One region of the Peribacillus sp. TH16 genome, then DNA from elsewhere that is predicted to be linked to it. Evidence: a T-box and tRNA genes for the amino acid it is inferred to sense, from the RefSeq annotation. Region 1 holds a T-box; the other holds one or more tRNA genes.
The links. The T-box of region 1 lies ahead of JFV29_RS20360 (valine--tRNA ligase). A T-box ahead of a tRNA ligase gene usually reads a tRNA of that ligase, here a tRNA-Val.
Positions count from the first base shown of each region.

Region 2: it encodes a tRNA-Val, which carries the amino acid that the T-box ahead of JFV29_RS20360 (valine--tRNA ligase) is inferred to sense. The anticodon was not compared.

Region 1 covers NZ_JAEKEM010000009.1:1,306,512-1,309,936, reverse strand. Annotated here, with positions in the region: gene ysxE (spore coat protein YsxE) at 1-804, shown strand, start outside; gene JFV29_RS20365 (hypothetical protein) at 861-1,052, opposite strand; T-box leader at 1,289-1,518, shown strand; gene JFV29_RS20360 (valine--tRNA ligase) at 1,564-3,425, shown strand, end outside.
Region 2 covers NZ_JAEKEM010000002.1:1,285,722-1,289,146, reverse strand. Annotated here, with positions in the region: gene JFV29_RS06185 (alpha/beta hydrolase) at 1-641, opposite strand, end outside; gene JFV29_RS06180 (phosphatidylglycerophosphatase A family protein) at 829-1,386, shown strand; gene JFV29_RS06175 (hypothetical protein) at 1,413-1,634, opposite strand; tRNA gene JFV29_RS06170 (tRNA-Val) at 1,842-1,913, shown strand; gene JFV29_RS06165 (type 1 glutamine amidotransferase domain-containing protein) at 2,321-2,845, shown strand; gene JFV29_RS06160 (YhgE/Pip domain-containing protein) at 3,291-3,425, shown strand, end outside.

The DNA of each region.
Region 1 (3,425 bases):
AATGGTCGTTTGTATTACCTGATGCCCTGGTTGAATAACGAGAGAAACGGAGAGCGTGATGAAAGCCATAAGCAAATGTTCAGGGAGCTTGCCCGGATGCATACGTTGTCTGTAAAAGAAATAGTAGTGGATATTGAGGAACGAGAATCTCATTATGAGCGAACATTGGATTCCTGGAATAACGAGAAGGATTTTATGGATGAGTATATTGATAGCTGTGAAAAGAAATGGTATATGTCTCCATTTGAAATGACGGTTTGTTCCTTTTTCACAGATATATCACAGGCACTGAGGTACTCGATTAAGAAGTTTGAAACGTGGTATGAAAAAACAAAGGAAAGTGAAAAAATCCGGACTGTTGTCACGCATGGAAAGGTCTCATTAAAGCATTTTGTTTATGATGAACGTGGATATGGTTACTTTATTAATTTCGAGAATTCGAATACGGCACCGCCTCATTTCGATTTACTCCCATTCCTAGTCAAATCGGCGAGGACCTATCCTGTCCAATGTGATGACTGTGTCGATTGGCTATATAACTATCTCCGTTATTTCCCGTTAAAAGAAGAAGAATTGCTGCTGATGCAAAGCTATCTTGCTTTTCCGGGATCGGCTCTAGATATAGTGAAGAATTATTCGGACGGCAGAGGCCATAGAACAGAACTAGATAATGTAACCCAACTGCAGCGGCAATTTTGGCTCCTGAAGAATATTGAATATATGGTGATGAAAATCGAAGATATTGAACAGAAGAAAAAGGCGGATACTGAAGCTGTTAAAGAAGAGCAATCACCCCCAAGCTAAATATACATGATTGGATTACCTCCAGTCATGTATATTTTTTTTCTGTAGGGGAATAATTAAATCCATTCGAAATATAAAGACATAGCTAAGAAAATAAATGCGATTAGCAGAAGCATATCGAAGAAAGTAGGGAAAATCAGCGTCCGCAACCCTTGGAATACTATAAAAGGGATAATGAACTGCTGGCAAACACCGCGGAATTTTTTCATCCAAGGCGGTAAAGTATAAGGGGAATATTTTCGTTTCATATTATTACCTTCCTTTGTAGGACTTCTTATATTCTATGGGTATGAGGTGGAAAAGGTGAGAAAGCCGTCACAGGAACTTATCTTAGAGGATAGAATAAAGAAAAAGACTGAATGGCAAGACTTAATAGCCTAAAGTGAGAATACTTTAAGAAAGTATTCGAAAGATGATTGACTGGAGCCCTATTTTTTTTGTACTATATACTATATGCGTTTAGTGATTTTACATATGAATATAAATGAATGCAAAGACCGGAAATAGTAAGATGAAATGCGCTTTTCAGAGAGGGAACCGTTGGTGAGAGGTTTCTAAGTTGGCAGCATCAGAAGTCGTCCGCGAGCAGTTTTCGTGAAAGTTATTTAGTAGCGATGGCCGGTGAAGAGCCGTTATCCCATTTGAGAGCCGAAGAAGATTCTTTTCTTTTTCGGAAAAAAGGTGGCACCGCGAACAACTTCCTTCGTCCTTTTGTGATGATGGAAGTTTTTTTTATGCCCTTAAAAGGAGGAAATGATTATGGAAGAGAACCAAATTTCGATGCCGACTAAATATGATCCGCAGACGATAGAGAAAGGCCGCTATAAGTGGTGGCTTGATGGAAAGTTTTTTGAAACAAAAGGTGATGACAAAAAAGAGCCATATACGATTGTCATTCCACCGCCGAACGTAACAGGTAAGCTGCACCTAGGCCATGCTTGGGATACAACACTTCAAGATATATTAACTCGCATGAAACGGATGCAAGGCTATGACGTTTTATGGTTGCCAGGTATGGACCATGCTGGTATCGCTACGCAAGCAAAAGTTGAACAAAAGCTTCGTGCAGAAGGCGTAAGCCGTTACGACTTAGGCCGTGAGAAGTTTGTAGAAGAAACATGGAAATGGAAAGAGGAGTATGCGAGTCATATCCGTGAACAATGGTCAAAGCTTGGTCTTGGTCTTGATTATACACGTGAGCGCTTCACGCTTGATGATGGGCTTTCTAAAGCGGTACGTGAAGTATTCGTGTCCCTTTATAACAAAGGCTTGATTTATCGCGGGGAATACATTATCAACTGGGATCCATCAACGAAAACAGCGTTATCTGATATCGAGGTTATTTACAAAGATGTTCAGGGCGCATTTTACCATATGAAATATCCATTAGTTGACGGATCAGGTGAAATTGAAATAGCTACAACTCGCCCAGAAACCATGCTTGGCGATTCTGCTGTTGCCGTACACCCTGAAGATGACCGTTATAAGCATTTAATCGGTAAAATGGTTCGCTTGCCAATTACAGGTCGAGAAATTCCGATTGTCGGTGATGATTATGTGGATATGGAATTCGGTTCTGGTGCGGTTAAAATTACACCTGCCCATGATCCGAATGACTTTGAAATTGGGAACCGTCACAATTTGGAGCGCATCCTTGTCATGCATGAAGACGGTTCGATGAATGAAAAGGCCGGTAAATACGAAGGTATGGACCGCTTCGAGTGCCGTAAGCAAATCGTCAAAGACCTTCAGGATGAAGGAGTACTCTTTAAAATAGAAGATCACCTTCACTCAGTTGGTCACTCAGAGCGAAGCGGTGCTGTTGTTGAACCATATCTTTCGACTCAATGGTTCGTCAAAATGCAACCTCTTGCGGATACATCAGTTGAGCTTCAAAAAGGGTCTGATGATGAAAAAGTTCATTTCGTTCCAGATCGATTCGAAAAAACGTATCTGCACTGGATGGAAAATATTCGCGACTGGTGTATTTCCCGTCAGCTTTGGTGGGGCCACCGCATTCCGGCTTGGTATCATAAGGAAACAGGCGAAGTGTATGTAGGACATGAAGAGCCTGCGGATGCTGAGAACTGGGAACAAGATACAGACGTTTTGGACACGTGGTTCAGCTCTGCTTTATGGCCGTTCTCAACTATGGGCTGGCCAGACAAAGATAGCGTTGATTTCAAACGATACTATCCAACCGGAGCACTTGTGACAGGCTATGATATCATTTTCTTCTGGGTTTCACGGATGATTTTCCAAGCACTTGAGTTCACGGGCGAACGTCCTTTTGAAGATGTACTGATTCACGGTCTTGTTCGTGACGAACAGGGACGCAAGATGAGCAAATCGCTTGGTAATGGAGTCGATCCGATGGATGTTATCGATCAATACGGTGCTGATTCCCTGCGTTACTTCTTATCAACGGGCAGCTCACCAGGTCAGGACCTTCGTTACAGCACCGAAAAAGTGGAAGCGGTTTGGAACTTCTCCAACAAAATCTGGAACGCATCCCGTTTTGCTTTAATGAACATGAATGGCATGACGTATGACGAAATCGATTTAAGCGGTGAAAAATCTGTAGCCGATAAATGGATTTTAACGCGTTTGAACGAAACGAT
Region 2 (3,425 bases), on a different contig from region 1:
CAAGGAAATCCTTTTTGGTTTAATAATTTATGCAATTCCCGGTTAGGTTCTATAAAGTTAGCCCGATTTCCATCTGTCGTGGGAACATCGGTTTCCTCGGTCCCAATTACATGATAAAGTTCTAGGAGATGCGGATTCTCAAAATTACGGACGGCATCCAATACTGCTTCATTTGCAAGAGGAGATTGCATGATGCACTTCCCAAATGTATGAGGATATTGAAGAGCAGCCAATAAAGAAACAGTGCCACCAAGAGAGTCACCGATTAAAGCACGACCATGCCCCATTTGATAGGTTGGGAATTCATCATCTAAAAACGGAACAAGTTCATGGGCGAGAAAACGTATGTATTCAACGTGCTGTTCCCCATCTGGATGATATTTACGTCTGCGGTCAAATCGATCTTTATAAGGAATACCGACGACGATGATATTCTCAATTTCATCGTTCCCTAATAGTTCATCGGCTACGCGACCAATCCGTCCCATCTGAAAGTAATCACGGCCATCCTGAGCAATGACAAGCGAATATTTATATAGTGGAGAAAAATTAGCAGGCAAGTAAACAAGTAGCTCCAATTCTTCTGCTAAAGCTTCACTTTTAAACATGTACTCTTTTATCGTGCCTTTACGTAAACTCATTCTTCCGCACCTCTATAATTAATAATGAAAAACCACTTACTTGGCTATTTTATCACAGCTTCGCATCTTTTTCTCGTGACAAGAATTTCAAATAGAAAAATTTCATTTTATTTTCTGAAAATTTAAAATATAAGATGCTATAATGAAAGGATATAGAAAAATATTACAAAAAAGAGGTGGCAGAGAAATGACAGATGTACACGTACACAGCAGGGAAGTAACAAGAGCGGCTAAGCAAACATTAATAGAACGTGGTGTCAGTGTGGAAGCCATTGCAGAAATTGTATATGAATTGCAGTTCCCTTACAAAGCTGATTTGAAATTGGAGGAATGCATTCGCAGCGTAGAGCGCGTTCTTTTAAAAAGGGAAATTCAACATGCTATTTTAGTCGGTGTGGAGCTTGATAAACTTGCTGAGCAAAAGAAGTTATCAGAACCGCTGCAATCAATTGTTGAATCGGATGAAGGCTTGTTCGGAGTGGATGAAACCATTGCCTTTGGTGCAGTTCTAGGCTACGGAAGCATTGCTGTAACAACCTTTGGACATTTAGATAAAAATAAAATAGGTGTCATTCACGAACTGGATAAAAAGCAAGAAGGAGTCGTTCATACATTCCTGGATGATATCGTTGCAAGTATTGCTGCGAGTGCCGCTTCAAGATTAGCACATCGTCTTAGAGATGAAGAAGAATCATTAACTGAGAAAGAAAAGGACATTCAGGAAGAGGAAGAATTAATCGGTTAAATTTTTACGAAATAATACCATATTTTTCATCCGGATCTATCATACCTAGGTTTAATAAGGCGGGCAGAAAGAATATTGTCCATTTTAAATGTTCGTTTTGTCTGCCTTAGAAAACAATAGGCACGAATATGTCCTGGATTTATTTCAAGCACCTGAATTTTCCGCTGGGTAATCTTCCCTTGTTCGGAGAGATAAATAATCTCTAAGGGAATATTTTCCTCCATATGTTTACGAAGAATATATTTCATTTTTTATCACTCCTTAGCTTACTTTTATTATATACGAACGTATGTTTTTTATGCAAATAAAAAAAGAACACTAGTTCGTATTTTTGGGAGAGAAATTCCTTGAAAGATAAACATAAAATTTTTTTGAAATAATTCGTTGACTTTTTATTAAAAAAACTTATAATAAATTATGTACTTAAGTAATAGAACAAGCTAAATAATACATACGACTTGTTAGCTCAGTGGGAGAGCACTTCCTTGACAGGGAAGGGGTCGTGGGTTCGAATCCCTCACAGGTCATCCGAACGGCGGAAGCATTGTTAAGCAATGTTTTTGCCGTTTTTTATTTTATCATTTTACTATACAAAGAAGATCGTTACGTATAAACCTTACCCTCGAATATCTTGTTCGGGGGTTTTCTATGTCCATAGAATAGAATGGAACAGTGTCGATAATAGATATTTGAAAATGTAAATTTCTGTATGGGGAAATGCTAGTTTCGGAGAAAAAATCATGAAAGACTAAAAATTTAATTTCAAGGAAAATATTAAAAAGGTAATTAAATGGTAAAATAACTATGGGAACAGAGTAGCAAAAATAGATACTTTCATTGTTATATTAAAAGATTAGCTGGTAGCAGGAAAGGGCAATATATGTGGAAGTAAGTGAAGGGGAACCATGTATTTTAATAAAGAAGGAGAGATTACATGCGATTAGTAGGAAAGAAAATTATCAGTCTTGTGCACCATGATTTCGAAGATTTAGAGCTCTGGTATCCAATCTTGCGTTTAAAAGAAGAGGGAGCGATTGTTCACCTCGCTGGAGAAAAGGCGAATGAAACATATATTGGAAAATATGGTGTGCCTGCTGTATCAGATTTTGCATATAGTAGTATTAAAGCGGATGAATATGATGCCATCCTTGTCCCAGGAGGTTGGGCCCCTGATAAAATTCGTCGTTTTCCTGAAGTGATTACACTTATCCAGAACATGGAAAAAAGTAAAAAGCCAATCGGACAAATCTGTCATGCAGGATGGGTCTTAATCTCTGCTAAAATTTTGCAGGGGAAGAATGTTACGAGTACACCTGGTATTAGAGATGATATGGAGAATGCCGGGGCAACATGGATAGATAAGGCTGTTGTAGTAGACGGACATCTTGTATCCAGCAGACGTCCTCCAGATCTTCCAGATTATTTAAGAGAATTGATAAAAGTAATTGAAAAACGTTAAAACATAATATGACAAAAAAAGTGGTTTTTCCTCATGGAGAAATCACTTTTTTATCAATGAATTTCTGATTAATTTTTAGAAAATATAATAAAGAACGAACCCGGAATGTTAGTAATTATGGTCTCAAAATTGTAACCGCTTATACAGTAAAATTCAGGATACAGTAAACAAGGGCCTCGGGCACTGGTTGGGAAGTGTTATTGAGATGTTTGAAGGTAAGGTAAAAATCAGAAGAGGATAAAAAGTATTCGTACCAACTAGCAATTCTTTATTAAAAGAAATAAGTCAAAAAAAAGAAATAAGTCAAAACTCTAAGAAGCGGGTGTCGTTAACGACACCGGCTTCTTTTCAATATGGGGAAAGACTATGGATATGTTTACTTAGTATTGATCGAGACTATTTTTCTAATAATAGTAACAAAAAACTATTTGCGCGGGGGTAAGGTTTGAAAAATATTCGAGAAATTTTCATTGACGATTTAAAAAGTATTTATAGGAATTTGTTTGTCTGTATCGTTGTTGTTTTTCTAATGTTTATCCCGTCTATTTATGCTTGGTTCAACATTGTTGCTTCTTGGGAC